One region of the Lysinibacillus sp. RC46 genome, then DNA from elsewhere that is predicted to be linked to it. Evidence: riboswitches for the same ligand, from Rfam matches in the RefSeq annotation. Region 1 holds a riboswitch; each other region holds the start of a gene.

The links. Region 1 has a riboswitch for S-adenosylmethionine ahead of metA (homoserine O-acetyltransferase MetA). Riboswitches for the same ligand answer to the same signal wherever they lie in the genome.
Region 2: another riboswitch for S-adenosylmethionine. It lies ahead of ABH966_RS25590 (Na+/H+ antiporter NhaC family protein); the one in region 1 lies ahead of metA (homoserine O-acetyltransferase MetA).
Region 3: another riboswitch for S-adenosylmethionine. It lies ahead of ABH966_RS10600 (methionine ABC transporter ATP-binding protein); the one in region 1 lies ahead of metA (homoserine O-acetyltransferase MetA).
Region 4: another riboswitch for S-adenosylmethionine. It lies ahead of ABH966_RS07480 (cyclase family protein); the one in region 1 lies ahead of metA (homoserine O-acetyltransferase MetA).

The regions. Positions count from the first base shown of each region.
Region 1 covers NZ_JBGCCF010000004.1:165,721-169,941, reverse strand. Annotated here, with positions in the region: gene ABH966_RS05615 (TrmB family transcriptional regulator) at 1-50, shown strand, start outside; gene ABH966_RS05610 (nucleotide excision repair endonuclease) at 124-495, opposite strand; gene ABH966_RS05605 (YfzA family protein) at 1,053-1,352, shown strand; SAM riboswitch class I at 1,509-1,619, shown strand; gene metA (homoserine O-acetyltransferase MetA) at 1,770-2,705, shown strand; gene ABH966_RS05595 (endospore germination permease) at 2,781-4,221, opposite strand, start outside.
Region 2 covers NZ_JBGCCF010000049.1:10,697-14,917, forward strand. Annotated here, with positions in the region: gene ABH966_RS25585 (DUF3951 domain-containing protein) at 154-312, shown strand; gene ABH966_RS25590 (Na+/H+ antiporter NhaC family protein) at 919-2,199, opposite strand; SAM riboswitch class I at 2,308-2,415, opposite strand; gene ABH966_RS25595 (hypothetical protein) at 2,654-3,001, opposite strand; gene crcB (fluoride efflux transporter CrcB) at 3,032-3,361, opposite strand; gene crcB (fluoride efflux transporter CrcB) at 3,358-3,720, opposite strand.
Region 3 covers NZ_JBGCCF010000009.1:114,001-118,221, forward strand. Annotated here, with positions in the region: gene ABH966_RS10590 (MetQ/NlpA family ABC transporter substrate-binding protein) at 27-875, opposite strand; gene ABH966_RS10595 (methionine ABC transporter permease) at 963-1,631, opposite strand; gene ABH966_RS10600 (methionine ABC transporter ATP-binding protein) at 1,621-2,649, opposite strand; SAM riboswitch class I at 2,970-3,074, opposite strand; gene ABH966_RS10605 (thioredoxin family protein) at 3,139-3,441, opposite strand; gene ABH966_RS10610 (toprim domain-containing protein) at 3,458-3,799, opposite strand; gene gcvH (glycine cleavage system protein GcvH) at 4,181-4,221, opposite strand, start outside.
Region 4 covers NZ_JBGCCF010000006.1:92,743-96,963, forward strand. Annotated here, with positions in the region: gene ABH966_RS07470 (MFS transporter) at 1-1,006, shown strand, start outside; gene ABH966_RS07475 (YuzC family spore coat inner layer protein) at 1,161-1,577, shown strand; SAM riboswitch class I at 1,724-1,828, shown strand; gene ABH966_RS07480 (cyclase family protein) at 1,929-2,666, shown strand; gene ABH966_RS07485 (DedA family protein) at 2,718-3,314, opposite strand; gene ABH966_RS07490 (Cof-type HAD-IIB family hydrolase) at 3,545-4,221, opposite strand, start outside.

The DNA of each region.
Region 1 (4,221 bases):
AGCTTGAGGAATGGATTACTAAAGAACGTAAAGCATTTTTCTTAGAATGAAAGTATTGAAAAAGAATCTGCAAGCCGTCATGTACATTACAGAAGGCGAGCAGATTCTTTTTTTCGTTAAATATTAATAAAATACTTTATCAACATTGTATTTAGCGCGGAATGAATTGATCGCGTATGTTTCGTAAATTTCACGTTCCATTGGATCTTCCACTTCATACACTTCAATTTTGAAAATTTCATTACGGTGATTTTTCATCGGTGACACATTGTCCTCGAAATGCTTTTTAATACGTTGACGAATTTTACGTGCTTTACCGACAAATAATAGTTCGTTCTCTTCATTGTAGAATAAGAAAATACCACCGTTTTCACGTGTGATTTTATGGAAATCAATAAAACCATGGTACGGTGTGATTGGTACATCACCTGGCTTTAAATCTTGTTCGCGTTGGCGAATTACTAAATCTGGTTTTGGAAATTCAATTTTAATCAAAGTATTCACGTTCCTCTCTGTTACTAAAGGTATATGTTAACATAAGTACAGCATGTTTACCATCAAATAATGAATGTAAACATTCAAGATTAGTGTTAAACAAATTACATAATGACATGCATGGTTAATAACAAAATATTCTATGTATTATTGATATTCTTAATTGTTCATGTTACAATTCTTTTTAATTAAATAATCTCATCATGAGAAATTGAGGGATTGTTTTAGAAACCCAGTCGTACCAAGGGTTTGAAGTACATGATAAGATGTTGGGTAGATTAAAGTTTATTTGTTATTAATAATACACTTCTTATTGTCTATTAATTTAGATGAGGAGAGGTGTATTTTTTTATGCTGTTAAAGTTTGCTTATGATGATTTTATTGCAGACAGAAAATTCAACAATACGACTCAAGCAAGTATCAATAGTTACAAATACATGATTAAGCCGTTCATCGACAAATATAATTGATAGGATTATCTAAAAAAGAGAATATATGTTTAATTTTGAAATTTATTCCTGAATTTTACGTATAACAATTAGAGGGGGGATATAACTTGGCTAATAAACAAAAAAATCCAATTCCATTTTTGAAAAAAACTTGGGTGTCTTCTATTGGTGTATTTTTATTGTCACAGATAATCTTTATTACGTGTGAAGCAACAGGATGGATACCTAATTATAGAGATATTGGCGGAACGTTTATTGGAAGAATTACGGAATCTTCAATTTTCAAAGAGTGGTTTACTTTTTATGAAACACCAAATTTCAATTTACTTACTATCTTTTTTGGCATCTTTCTTGTGTTTGGAATAATAGAGGCGATAAAAAGTGTTTTTTCACCAAGGTCTACATAAGTAAAGACTATAGCAAAAGTATCACTAGGGTGTAAAGATAAATAACTAAACTATAATTTCCCTAAAAACATAATGACATGCATGATTAATAACAAAATATTCTATGTATTATTGATATTCTTAATTGTTCATGTTACAATTCTTTTTAATTAAATAATCTTATCATGAGAAGTTGAGGGATTTGGCCCGATGACGCTTCAGCAACCTCTAACGAAAGTTAGAAAGGTGCTAATTCCAGCAAAGGATTTGTCCTTTGAGAGATAAGAGTGAACGTGGAAAAATCCTTCTCATTCTATCTCAAATGGAATGAGGAGGATTTTTTAATTTCATCGAAAAAGAAGACTTAATGAGTTTTGAACAGGGCCTGTGCATGGAGACTAAGGCCCAATTGATTTTAACTAGAGAGGGGAATGCAAGATGCCAATTAATATTCCGAAAAACTTACCAGCTGGAGAACATTTACGTGAGGAAAAAATCTTCGTAATGGAAGAGGACAGAGCGAAAACTCAACAAGTTCGTCCGTTAAATATATTAATTTTAAACTTAATGCCAGAAAAAGAAAAAACAGAACTGCAATTACTTCGTTTATTGGGGAATACACCATTACAAGTGAATATTACATTTTTAAATACAGCTACGCATGAATCAAAAAATGTTAGTAAATCACATTTACAGTTATTTTACACGACTTTCAATCAAATTCGTCATCGCCGCTATGATGGCATGATTATTACGGGTGCACCAGTAGAAAAAATGGAATTTGAAGAAGTGAACTACTGGCAGGAAATTTCTGAAATTATGGATTGGTCCAAGACAAACGTAACATCGGTTTTACATATATGTTGGGGTGCACAGGCAGCGTTATATCATCATTACGGTATTGGTAAAATTGGGCTGCCTGCTAAATGCTCAGGTGTATATTCGCATGTTATTACGGATTTAACAGTGGACTTAGTACGTGGCTTTAGTGATTCATTTACTGCACCACATTCACGTTATACATCCGTATCAATTGATGAAGTACTTAGCCATCCCGATTTACGATTACTATCTTATTCTGAAGATGCTGGTGTTTTCATTGTGCAATCTAAGGATAATAAAAACATTATGATTACTGGTCATCTTGAATATGATGCAACAACTTTAGCTGATGAGTATAGTCGTGATGTTGCGAAAGGATTAGATATTGATGTACCAGTAAATTATTTCCCACATGATAATCCTGCAAATGAACCGATTAATACTTGGCGCGCCCATACACATTTATTATTCTCGAATTGGTTGAACTACTATGTTTACCAAGAAACACCATACGAATGGGATTTTGTCGATCAGATTGAATATCATATTTAAAACCGCTCAATTACAATAAAGAAAAATGATGACTTTGATATTTCAGGGTCATCATTTTTTCACGCCATTATGCTGTTAATTTTCTGATGAATTTTTATTTCTATCACTGCTTGGAGTATTGCCGGTATCGCTATCATTCTGTGTAGTATTGTTGCTACTATCACTCTGCGAAGGATTTTCGCTGTTACTTGCACTTTGAGTAGAATTATCGTTATTACTACTACTTTCATTTTGAGTAGTATTACCGGCATTGCTACTACTTTCATTTTGAGCACAATTATCAGTATTACTATTACTTTTTTGTGTAGCTTTTCCGCCATTGTTACTTGCACTTTGAGTAGAATTATCGTTATTATTACTACATTCATTTTGAGTAGTATTACCGGCATTGCTACTACTATCACTTTGAGTAGAATTATCGTTATTACTAATACTTGTACTTTGAGTAGCATTTCCGTCATTGTTGCTACTTTCGTTTTGAGTAGAATTATCGTTATTACTACTACTTTCATTTTGAGTAGTATTACCGGCATTATTGCTACTTTCACTTTGTGTAGCATTTCCACCATTACTGCTACTTCCACTTTGAGAAGAATTCCCGCCATTGTTGCTACTATTACCCTGAGTAGAGTTTTCGTCATTACTATTACTTTCACTCTGTAAAGAGTTTCCGCCATTGTTGCTACTATCATTTTGAGTAGAATTACCGTTATTACTACTACTTTCACCTTGTGTATCATTTCCAGCATTGCTACTGCTATCACTCTGTGAAGAATTATCGTTATTAGTATTACCTGCACCTTGAGTAGCATTACCGTTATTACTACCATTTTCATTCTGTGTACTACAATTACTTTTTGTATTATTACCGTTGATTTTGCGAATCTTCGCGACAAGTAGTAAAACTAATGGTAATAAGATAGCGAAAATAAAGGAAAAAATAGGCCAGGTTTCTTTATTGTAAATTTCTGAATGAATGATACTAGGATGAACAATTTGTGAAAGTCCAAGGATAATCATTCCGAATGGAAAAATGAGCGGTCGATGATTGTTAATTTTACATATTTGTGCGATGCCGATGACCCCAGCGTAAAAAAACATAAAAGTTTTAATATAAATTGATATTATCCACATTGCTGCCATAATAACTTCAATACGCTGCAAAAAATTCCCGATTGAAATTCTTTGGGCTAATGAATAGCTAGGAAATGTCCTAGAAGCAGTATTTGTTGGACCTAGGACAAGGATAGCCAGTGTGATGATAGCAATTAAGACAATCCCTCCAAGAATTGTGCCAATGTAAAAACCTTTTTGGGCTGATTCATGGACGTTAACAGAAGAAGGAAAAATCATTAACAATATGACAAGTGGCAATGAAAAAATACTCATTAATCGAATAATACTAAAGAATAATGATTTTGCTGGTACTTCCATTATTGGCTGTAGATTTTCCATATGGACGGATGGTGAAATACAAACTACAAAAAAAATAAAAATTAAAATAAACATTGCGAAT
Region 2 (4,221 bases), on a different contig from region 1:
AATAATTGGGGTGTTTTAGATCATTATATTACAATCTAGGCATGTCCAATGTTTGATGACAATATAATAGTACAGTTGCCTACATTAATTAGTAGTACACTTGCAAAGTAGGAAAACTATAACTAACTACTCAGTGAGAAAGGATAGGATGGAATGAATATTGGGAATAGTGTTGCGCTTATTGTAAGTCTGATTTTTTCAAGCATTTTGGTTCGGGCAATATATCGCGTTTTTGTGAAAAAGAAAGTACCTACTATGACCTATACACCATATGATGATGCCATGAATGGTAGAGGTAAACATGACAATTAAGTGAGTGGTTACAAACATCAAACAGTAAGCTGCAGGCTTCATGTAACTAATAGTATAAAATATGAGAATCTACTATTATTTCAATAAGAAATAATAGTAGATTATTTTTATTTTATCAATGATAAGATTTACGAAGGAATTTTATCCTGTATTTGGTATTATTTAATCAAGGGACAGTCAATAATTTTGTGTAAATGACAATCCAACCTTTTCGTATAGATCAAAGAATGATTTTGTTTTTAGGAAGGTTAGTTTCAGACATAGCCGAGGTTGATTATGTAGGTACAGCCCTTACTTTTCAAATGTGTATTGGTTTCTTACTTACTATATTTTCAATAAATCTAATCCCTATTATACTGAGGATCATTGGATGGGAGTGGATCTTTACAATATTAGCGATTGGACCTATTCTTGGAATTGGATTTATGTTCAAATATAGACGCTACGAAATAACTAATGAGAAAGTGTAATTGTAACTTTTAAGTATTATCTCTATCACAAAAAATGAATAGCCTCAAATAAAAAATCCAATCGTTTTGATTATTTCTTTCAAAACAATTGGATTATTTTAATGGTAAAACAATATTTTTTTTTAAGTGATGAAGCTCAGGCTTTCTTTTCTTTCGGGTATCCGATGAGGATAGCAATGGTTCCGCAAATTCCTATAAGGACTGGATAGAAAGAGTATTGCAGCATGCTCACTGGCGATATTCCGGCTACGCTTGCGGCTGCCAGGAATTGGGCTCCGTATGGCAGTAGACCTTGGATCGTACAGGAGAAAATATCTAATATACTTGCGGATTTTCTCGGCTCAATCTCATACTGTTCAGCAATATTTTTTGCAAGTGGACCAGCAATTAAAATAGCAATCGTATTATTGGCCGTAGATAAATTTGTTAAACCCACTAGGCCGGCAATGCCAAATTCAGCACCTTTTTTCGATTTAATCCTTTTTGTTGCAAGGTGAAGTAGAAAGTCAATCCCTCCGTTAAACTTAATAACCTCCACCATTCCAGCTATTAATATCGCAAGGAATGCCATTTCATACATGCCTGACATTCCTTCGCCGATCTTTTGAAAAAGGCTCATTAAGTGATAGCTGCCATCCGCTAAGCCAACAGCCCCGGCAAGAACAATCCCAGATGCCAGAACAAGGAAAACATTCATTCCAGCTAACGCTAAAATAATAACCAAAACATAGGGAACAATTTTTACCCAACTATAGCTTAAATGCTCCACTTGTGCAGTTTCACCCATTGTGATAACTCCTAAAATAAGGCTCGTTACAATAGCTGCCGGCAACACAATCCAAAAATTCACCTTAAATTTATCCTTCATTTGTGCACCTTGTGAACGAACGGCAGTAATTGTTGTATCTGAAATAAAAGATAAATTATCGCCAAACATCGAACCGCCAACAATCGCTGCCATTACTAAAGCCATGGAAAGGTCGATATGCTCGCTTATCCCAACTCCAATTGGAGCCAGTGCAACAATCGTTCCCACCGATGTACCCATTGATAGGGAGATAAAGCAGGCGATGATGAACAAGCCTACGACAAGTAAGTTTGGCGGAACGACCGATAAAGCAAAGTTTACAGTGGAGTCCACTGCCCCCATGCCTTTTGCTACCGCTGAAAAGGCACCAGCCAAGAGAAAAATAATGACCATCAGCATGACATTTAAGTTTCCTGCGCCTTTGCAAAAAATATCAACCTTTTGCGCAAACGATTCTTTTCGATTCATTGCCAAAGCCACAGCGCCTGAAATAGAAATGGCTACAATGACAGGGAAGGCGTAAAAATCACCTGTAATAACCCCTGAACCAATAAATAAAATTAAAAAAACAACAAATGGGATCAGCGCCCATGGATTCTCTTTCTTCATGTCTACCTCCAAAAAATAAAATTGGACACGTCTTTTGTCCATTCTTTTTACGATAAAAAGGCCTCTTCTTGTAACAACAAGAAGAGGCCTTATATCTATAAAACACTCCTCTTATCTATCAAGCCTTTGCCTGCTGGATTTGGCACAGTAACTTAAATCATAAGTTCCGCTGCCGAGATTTCATCGGGCCAGTCCCTCCATCTCTCTTGATAAGAAGCAAATATATTATTTTTTTCACAATAATAAATATTATAATAAAAAGTCGATTTTTGCAACATATTTTTAATCAAGCTTGGTTTAAAAGCTATATTAATTAAGGAAATTGAACAAGTAAGAGGTTTAGAGGATAGGAAAGCGTGAATTTTTGGTGTCGCTGTTTTTACGCAGCACAACTTGATTTAACAACTGAAAGGGGGAAAAAGGAGGCGCCCTTAGAATTGGAGGGGCGCCTCACCTAAAACATTTGTGGTAAAAATTCCGTCATAAAGCGTTGATTTTTACGTAGCCATATTTTTAAAATCATACGATGTGTTAGGAGGCGTTGTCTTTTTTGTGGTCTAGCCTTTGCTTCTATTAAACTTTGTAGTAGAGTGCAGGTTTCTGTTGCCAATCCTTGAGGATCAACGAGGACGTCAAGTTTATAATCAATTAACTGAGTAGCCTGAACCTTTGCAAGTAATTGTGCAAAGCGAGTATTCATTTCTGGAAAGTTTTCTTCTAGTTCTAAGTCGATTAAAGTATATAATGTTTGTTCAATTTCAGCTTCGAGCGCTTGTAATTGTTCAATGGACGGCTGTGTCAAAAAATCACCTCTAGTATTTCAAAAATGCTGCTACACAAGGACAAAGCCAAGTGCCGCGAAAAGTAAACCGAATAAAACTGTAGTGCATATATAAATAATCGCTTGCCTCCATTTTTTCTGCTCTAAGAGTTGCAAACATTCAAAACCAAATGTTGAAAAGGTCGTATATGCTCCTAAAAAACCAAGCCCTATAAACTGCCAAATCCAATCATTTGGATGTAATGCAAATAGAAAGCCAAGTGCAAAAGAACCCGTTATATTAATAAAAAATGTTGCCCATGGGTATGTATGGACAATCAATCTTCCTAGATAAAATCTTGTTAGTGCACCCAAAAATCCACCGATACCAATCATTATCATACGAAGCGCCCCTTTGCTAGTTTAAATCCTAGCCATGCACAAGCTAAACCGCCAAAAACACTTACAAAAATATAAAGAACGGCTTGTAGCCATTTACTATCCTGCAAAAGTAATAGCGTTTCTAAAGAAAATGTTGAAAAGGTTGTAAAAGCACCAAAAAAGCCAGTACCAATTCCTATAATAACAGGTGTTCGCTTTGTAAACGTTGTAAATAGCCATGCTAAACAAAAGCAGCCAATTAAGTTCATACAAAGTGTCGCAAATGGAAAACCACCGTTATTTGAAAGTACTAGACCAAGGCTATATCGACAGATGGCACCCAAAAATCCGCCGATTCCAACAGCTAAAAATGATTTCAAAGTAAAGACTCCTTATTAAAATGTCTATATTAAAAAGTGTATCATGAGATACCCATTTTAGATAATAGTTAGGCGTTAAATTAAAGTTGGGTGATAAATTAAAAAAGTTAGGCGATAAATTTAAAAATTAGGGCGATAAACCTTGAAATTGTTCCGATAAATTGATTTGGACCCTATCGAACTAGCTTTGTTCGACAGGGTCTTCCAGCGATGTTTCAATAACATGTTTTAATTGAAAAATAGAAGATTGTTGACTTTCGCTCTTCTTGAAAATAAAGACAGTTTCTATTATTTCGTTTAACTGCGGCAAACCATAATAGTAAATGTTGGAGTAGTAGTAAAGGTTAATTAGTTAACACAGCCAATCGTATTGTCTATTTGTAGGAATCAAGGACACTTCTTACCGATTTTAGTTCCTTCATCGTAAAAGGAACTTGATTCTTTTAGCCACTCTGCCATCGCACGTGTATACATATAGCATCTGCTTCACACAAGTAGTGT
Region 3 (4,221 bases), on a different contig from region 1:
CTTACATACCCTTTTTTCGATACATTTTATTTTACTGGTACAACTGAGCCTTTCCACTCTTCAATAATGAAGTCTTGGATTTCTTTAGATTTTAATACTTCTATTAATTTTTTAATTTCTCGTTTTGTTTCATCACCAGCACGTACAGCGATAATGTTTACATATGGAGATTCTTTATCTTCAAGAGAAATTGCATCTTTCAATGGATTTAAGCCGTTATCGATTGCGTAGTTAGAATTGATAAGAACTGCATCACCTTCATTATTTTCATACATTTGTACAAGCATTTCAGGAGCTGTATTTGCATCGAATTTGAAGTTTTTAGGATTTTCTACAATATCCTTAAGTTCAGCAGATGTTTTATTTACTCCATCCTTAAGTTTAATTAAGCCCTTAGCTTCTAATAATGAAAGCATACGTCCATGATCTGCAACTGAGCTAGAAAGTAAAATTGTTGCACCTTCTGGAAGATCCTCAAGAGATTTATATTTTTTAGAGTAAATACCGATTGGTTCAATATGAATACCACCAGCGTTTACAAAATCATAACCCTTTTCTTTAATTTCCTTCTCTAAATAAGGGATGTGTTGGAAATAGTTTGCATCAATTTCGCCAGATTCTAAATCTTGGTTTGGTAATACATAATCTTGATATGTTTCAATTTTAAGATCGATACCTTCTTTAGCTAAAATCGGTTTTGCTTTTTCCAAAATAACAGCATGTGGTGTATTAGAAGCACCTACTGTTAATGTTACATTCTCTTTACTATCACCAGCATCAGATGATGAGCTTTTTTCTTCTTTTTTACCAGCACCACAAGCGGCTAGAGCTAGTACTAATACAGATAAAAATAATCCTGTTAATAACTTCTTCATTTTATTACTCTCCCTTTTCCTATATAAAATATGTTAGCGGTATGAAACCGAGATAACCTTTTAGATGTTCATAGTATGATGCTCTTTTTAGCGTTTATCTGTTTTGGTTGTAATTAAGTCGCCAATCCATTGAATAATAAATACTACTATTAAGATTAAAATAGTTGCCATTAAAGTTACATCTGTGCGATTACGTTGGAAACCATCTAAGAATGCTAAGTTTCCTAGACCACCTGCGCCAATAATACCTGCCATCGCAGTATAACCAACAAGTGCTACAGCAGTTACAGTAAGACCAGAAATAAGCGCTGGTAACGATTCGGGAATTAATACTTTCCAAATAATCGTTGACGTTTTGGCACCCATTGAACGAGCCGCTTCAATAACACCTTTATCAATTTCGCGTAAGGCGATTAATACCATTCGCGCATAGAATGGTGCAGCTCCAATAATTAATGCTGGTAAAGCCGCATCTGCGCCACGAATTGTGCCGAGTAAAAATTTCGTAAATGGAATTAATAAGATAATCAATACGATAAATGGAATCGAGCGGAAAATGTTAACGATTGATCCTGTTAAAAAGTTTACAATTTTGTTGGCCCATAGTTGGTTGGGACTTGATAAAAATAATAAGATTCCAATTACTAATCCAAGTATAAATGTGATGACCGTAGAAATTGTTGTCATATACAATGTTTCATACGTAGCGTCCCACATTTTTTCCCAGTCGACATTCGGAAAAAGACTAGTTAGCATTTGTAATCACCTCCGTTTGTACTTCGACTGTATTTAAGTAACTCAGTGCAGCAGCAACATTCGCCTCTGAGCCATCAATTTGCACAATAAGTGTACCGTACGCTCCATTTTTCGTTTGCGAAATATTACCATGTACAATACTTACTTCTACATCAAACTGTTTCACAAGATGTGAAATGACAGGCTGCTCTGTTTTTTCTCCTACAAAGATTAGCTTAACAAGTTGTCCATTAGGGTAATTTTCTTTAATTTGTGCCACTGTTTCCTGTGTTTCCTTCGTATCTGTAATTTGAGAAACGAATTTTTTCGTAATGGCTGCTTGTGGAGCTTGGAATACTTGTAATACTTCACCACGTTCTACAATTTCACCAGCTTCCATAACCGCTACACGATGACAAATCTTACGGATAACGTGCATTTCATGTGTGATTAACACAATCGTTAGACCTAATCGTTCGTTAATATCGACAAGTAGATCAAGAATAGCATCTGTTGTCTCCGGATCGAGTGCAGATGTTGCCTCATCACATAACAATACCTCTGGGTTGTTAGCAAGTGCACGAGCGATACCTACCCGTTGTTTTTGTCCCCCCGAAAGTTGTGATGGATATGCTTTTTCGCGCCCTTCCAAGCCAACTAGTGTAATCAATTCATTCACACGTGCTTCCCGTTTGGCCTTTGGCACACCTGCGATTTCTAATGGGAAAGCGATGTTTTCGGCAACAGTTCTAGACCAAAGTAAATTGAAATGTTGGAAAATCATACTAACCTTTTGTCTAGCATCCCTAAGCTTTTGTCCCTTTATGGACGAAAACTCTTGATTGTTAACCGTCACCTTACCAGATGTAGGCTTTTCTAAACCATTTAACAAACGAATCATTGTACTTTTACCAGCGCCACTATAGCCGATAATGCCGAAAATTTCACCTTTATTAATAGAAAGGTTGACGTCTTTAACTGCTGTTAATTCGCCATTCGTAGTTTTGTATTTCTTCGTAATATTTTGAAGATTGATCATAGCGAATTCTCCTTTTCTTATATCAATTATGCCTCGGCATAATTGTTGCTGTCGCTTCGCTTTCGCACAGATAAACATTACGTCCGGAATCGGCTTTGTGCTTAGGCCTGCAGATGTTTTTTGCGCGAAAGCGTAGTGCTAACGCAGCAACAGCAGCACCGATGCAGGTCAGTTAGCCATTATCGCATGGATGCGATGGTTTTAGGCTAACATCCTCTAAGCACTCCTTTTCGATTCCAGGACACCCGCTGAAAGAAATTAAAAAACCCCTTCACTTAAAGACAAGTAGAAGGGGTCACGTACATATACGCTAAACCGTTCTCTCATCTGTCAAAGATAAATCTTTGGGTGATTTGGCACCTTTTCACGTTTGTGATGGTTGCCGGGCTTCATAGGGCACTTCCCTCCGCCGCTCTTTATAAGAGTTCGATATATTTATTGTTTTTTTAATATATTTGTTACTTTACCATGTGATTAATATTCAGTCAATTAGTTTTTTAACAATTCGTATAAATATGGTACGGATTGGAAGGCATAAACCTTTTCTATCACTTCTCCGCCTTCACATACGAGTAAACATGGTACACTTTCGATTTTATTATCATAAGCTATTTGCTCTATAAAATTAATATTCGCCTTACCAACCTGTAGCTGTGGCAGCAATTGCTCAATAACCGCCATCATTTTCGATGCAACTGCGCACGTTCCACACATTGGCGTATATAAATAAAAGGCAGCCTTTTCACCGGACTGGATAGCCGTGTTCCACTGCTCTTTTGACCATTCTTCCATCTTTTTTCACGCAACCTTACAAAATATATTCATTATGGATTGAGAAATGTGCACGAAGCAATATCGCCGCTAACACTTTCCTCGGAGTTGTCTCAACTTCCTTATATGTTGGCATCGTACGTAAATGCTCAGCCTCTGGATAATGTCTGTCCATTAATGCCCGTAGCTTATTACCTGATGTATCTGCATCAAAAAATGTATAAAGCTCACAACCCTCATATGGATCGAGTAGCTCTTCTAATTGATGCACACCAATTGTACCATTTGTACAAAGTATTTTTACGTCTTCATTTAAAATAGGTTCGATTTGAAGTTTATCCGATCGGCCTTCGACAATTAAGCATTTTCCCTCGAACATCACGCCACCCCCATTTAGACATATCCCTTATAATTCATTATATCAACAAACCTTGTCGTTGATACAGTTAGATACCTATTAATAAGGGAATATACTTGCATTTACCTTACCAACTATAGTGGCAGGATGGTTAAGATAAAAAAAAACGTCGGTAGTTTCCGACGTTTTTCTGATCAATTATGCCTCGACATAATCGCGTCAGGAATCGGCTTTGTGCTTAGGCCTGCACGACGCAGGTCAGTTAGCCGTTATCGCATGGATGCGATGATCTTAGGCTAACATCCTCTAAGCACTCCTTTCCGATTCCATGACATCCGCCGGAGGCTTTAACTTCTTTTAGCTGATGTTTGAACACTCGCTGAAAGAAGTTAAAGGCTTGTCTTATTCTGCAATCATTTCTTCGTATTGCTCAGCTGTCATAA
Region 4 (4,221 bases), on a different contig from region 1:
TATTGGTGCACCGCTTTTAACAGCCTTAACATCGCGCCTTAGTCGTAAAAATGTATTGCTGCTCGTCATGGTGCTTTTTATTATCGGGAATTTACTTGCAGCTCTAGCACCCTCATTCTCATTACTACTTGCCGGCCGTGTTATTTCAGCATTAGCACATGGCGTGTTTATGTCTATTGCCTCTGTAATCGCTGCAGATGTTGTGGCACCTAATAAACGAGCAAGTGCAATAGCTTTTATGTTCACAGGGTTAACATTAGCAACTGTCACAGGCGTCCCGCTAGGAACTTTTATTGGACAAGTAACTGACTGGCGAATGTCATTCATTTTCATTGTTTTAATTGGTATTATCGGGTTAATTAGTAATACTCTGCTTGTGCCGAGTCAGTTATCGAAAGGTAAACCAATATCTATTCGAGATATCGGGAAAGTATTAGGGAACATACAAATGCTATTAATTCTCTTTATTACAGCAATCGGATACGGCGGCGTGTTTGTAGTATACACATATGTTTCCCCTATATTAGAGCAATATATGGGCTACTCACCTCAAGCAATTGTCATTATCTTAGTTGTATTCGGTATCTGTGTTGCTATCGGTAATACACTGGGTGGTCATTTTGCTAATAATAATCCATTACGTTCTATCTTTATTATCTTTATCGGCTTAGCATTAGCACTACTCGGCATCAACTTCTTTTTAGAATCATCAATCGTTGGATTAATAATGGTCTTTATGATGGGGCTATTTATGTTTATGAATGTACCGGGATTACAGCTTTATGCCGTTCAGCTTTCAGAAAAATATATACCATCAGCTATTTCAATGGCTTCAGCATTAAATATTTCAGCCTTTAACATTGGTATTTTTCTAGGATCATACATTGGAGGAATCATCGTTCGCCACCAATCATTAGCTCATACACCTATATACGGATTCGGCATGGTGATGCTTGCCGCAGCTACTACATTTCTATGGTTACTCTTTGATAGAAACAAACTTTGAAGATTTATCGGAACAATTTCAGTTTTTATCAACGGGTGACTCCTTGGGCAGACGAGACCCTGGAGTGAAGCGGTTCATCGGATGCCCCCAGGAAACACCGAAAGCCTTTGTTGTACATAATATATGGTATCAGCATAGGATAGGAGGAATTTAGTTGTATTACAATCCTTATCCGTATTTTGTCTATCCTAATTATTATCCAACATGGGCATGGGCAATGGCCAATCAACCAACTACTCAACAACCTTTTAGACAGCTAGCAATGCCAACAAACCCAACGAATAGAAGTCCATTTCCACCCGTCAATACAAATAGATTGAAGACTTCTGCGAAACGGATCAAAGCTATTATGAAGCAAGCACAGATACTTACGGATAAAATTGATGAATCCGAGCCATTTGCACATGATCTTATGAACGCAGCACAGCAATCAAATAAAACAGAAGTTGAAAAATTAATCACGTCAACAGGCATTACTTTAAAATTCGAAACGAACTATACACCAGATGGATTTCGAATAACATTTACTGATCAAGGCTGTTGTAAGCTAACATTAATTTTGAATTGGTGAAGAGTTGGCCCTTTGAAGAGGGCCACTTTTTTTGCCTTTAGCATCTTTATGAATTTTAACCTTGTATCCCTATTGAACTTGTAAACTATAAATAAATATGCTAAAGTGTTTGTAATCTTTATTTCTGAAAATTCTTATATTGTTTTTTCTTATCAAGAGAGACGGAGGGATTGGCCCTATGAAGTCTCAGCAACCAGCCTATAGGTATGGTGCTAATTCCAATTGGCGAAATTTAGCCTTGAAGATGAGAAGACTTACTTTAGTTGCTTTGCACAAGAGTCCTCTTTCTACAAGGAGGGCTCTTTTTTATTGTTACATCCAAAAATAATTAAAAGAAAGCAGGAAGATATTATGGCAAACGAACTTTTACAAGCAATTCAACTATTGAAATCGAAAGAATGGGTGGATTTAACACATACATTTGGTCCTAATTCGCCCCACTTCTTTATGTTTGATGATGCAAAATTTGAAACATTATTTTCCCATGATGATGGCTTCTTTGCGCAGCAATTCACTTTCCCTGGGCAATACGGAACACATATCGATCCACCTATCCATTTTGTGCGAGATACACGCTATTTAGAGGAATTGGAGCTAAAAGAACTAGTGCTACCACTAATCGTTATTGATAAATCAAAAGAAGCCGAAGTAAATAACGACTTCACGTTAAGTGTTCAAGATATTCTTGACTTTGAAGCTGAAAATGGGGAAATTGAAACAGGTACCTTTGTTGCGTTGCGTACCGATTGGAGTAAACGTTGGCCAGATAAAGAATCTTTCAGCAACAAAGACGCTGATGGCAATAATCATATTCCTGGCTGGGGATTAGAAGCGTTACAATTTTTATTCGGCGAACGAAAAGTAAGTGCTATTGGCCACGAAACCTTTGATACGGATTCAGCAACAGATTTTCGTAAAAATGGTAAGCTAGATGGCGAATATTTTGTGCTTGAGCAAGATACTTACCAAATTGAGCTCATGACAAATTTGGATAAGCTCCCTCCAAAAGGTGCTGCTATTTTCAATATTGTACCAAAGCCTGAGAAAGCCTCTGGATTCCCTGTGCGTTCATTTGCAATATTGCCTTAAAAGATAAAAAGGTCTGATTCACAACCTGAGTAGGTATTGAATCAGACTTTTTTACTTTGGCGAATTCCTTTTTTTGAAAATAAAATAAACGATTAACATTAGTATTAGGAACAATACTATAAGATAAATACTGTAGCGGGATAAATATACCCCAACATAACGCCAGTTCTCCCCAAGTACCTTTCCTAAGGTAATAAAAGTAAATGTCCAAATAACTGCTCCCGTATAGGCAAAGAAAGCAAATTTTTTATAAGGATAATTATTGATAGCCGCAATATATGCTGTAAGATGACGCACACCAGGAATAAAATATCCTATTAATAATAATCCCGGCCCTATTTTTGCAAATAATTTTCTAGTAAAGTCAATTTTCTGTTCAGTAATGTGGATTTTTGGACCGTATTTTTGCAATAACGGTAGCCCAAATCTATAGCCTATATAGTAGCTCAGAGTAATTCCCCCTGCCGCACCTACCATAGCGCTGATTAAAGCTGGAATATGTGCGAGGGTTTCTTTATATACGCTATATCCTACATATGTTAAAAATATCTCATCGGGAAGTGGCAGCCCAACAATCCCGCCAACTAGGATAAGAATGATGCCAAAATACCCGTAATGTTCTATTAGAGATTGCACGTGATGCGCCATAAATCCTTCCCACCTAAAGCATAATGAATTTCTTTTTACAGATAGCTTTATAATAACTCAAAGCAAACAATATTATGAGTATTATGACTTTAATACAATTTTCTCCAGGATTTATTATCACTGCCTTGTAGATTGTATAGATGGAAAAATTATTTCTTTTTAAAAACTTTCTCCAATGTTGTATAGTGGTCGATTCATGCTATAAATCTCATTTCTCGGCTACTACTCTATTAAATTATTTGTAGCTCCCGAAGAGCATAATCAATACCATCCTCAGTTGATTTCTTCGTTATAAAATCAGCGACATTTTTTAATGCTTCACTACCATTGCCCATTGCAATACCAAAGCCGACCTGCTCCAGCATATCGATATCATTATCTCCATCGCCAAAAGCAAGTGCTTCTTCAGGACTCAAGTCGAAATAATCTAGTACAGCATGGACAGCAATAGATTTAGAAACATCATGTTGCAAAACATTTGTAATATACGGGTGCCACCTTTTAAATAATAAATGAGGGAATTTTGAAGTATACTTTTTCTCAATATCCTCATCGCCATATAAACACATTAAGTAAACCTCTTGCGTTAAAATATCTTCATTAATATCAGGAAACTCTAGCAAAGATAATGTTTCTTGCATAGCTTTTAATGTCTTTTCTTCTTGGACGTTATTCATCGATAATTGTTCTGTAAAAAATGATAGACTTTGTTTATTGTCTTCAGCAAAAGCCTTAACTGCGTGGACAATTTCCTTTGCAATAGGCATTTTATGTATTACTCGATCTTGATACTTAACATGGGCACCATTAGCTGTAATAAACGTTTCTATGCCTATGTTTCTTAAATCTTGGCACATTGACAAGGGTCTTCCTGTAGCAGCAACAATATGAATTCCTTTGTTTTTTA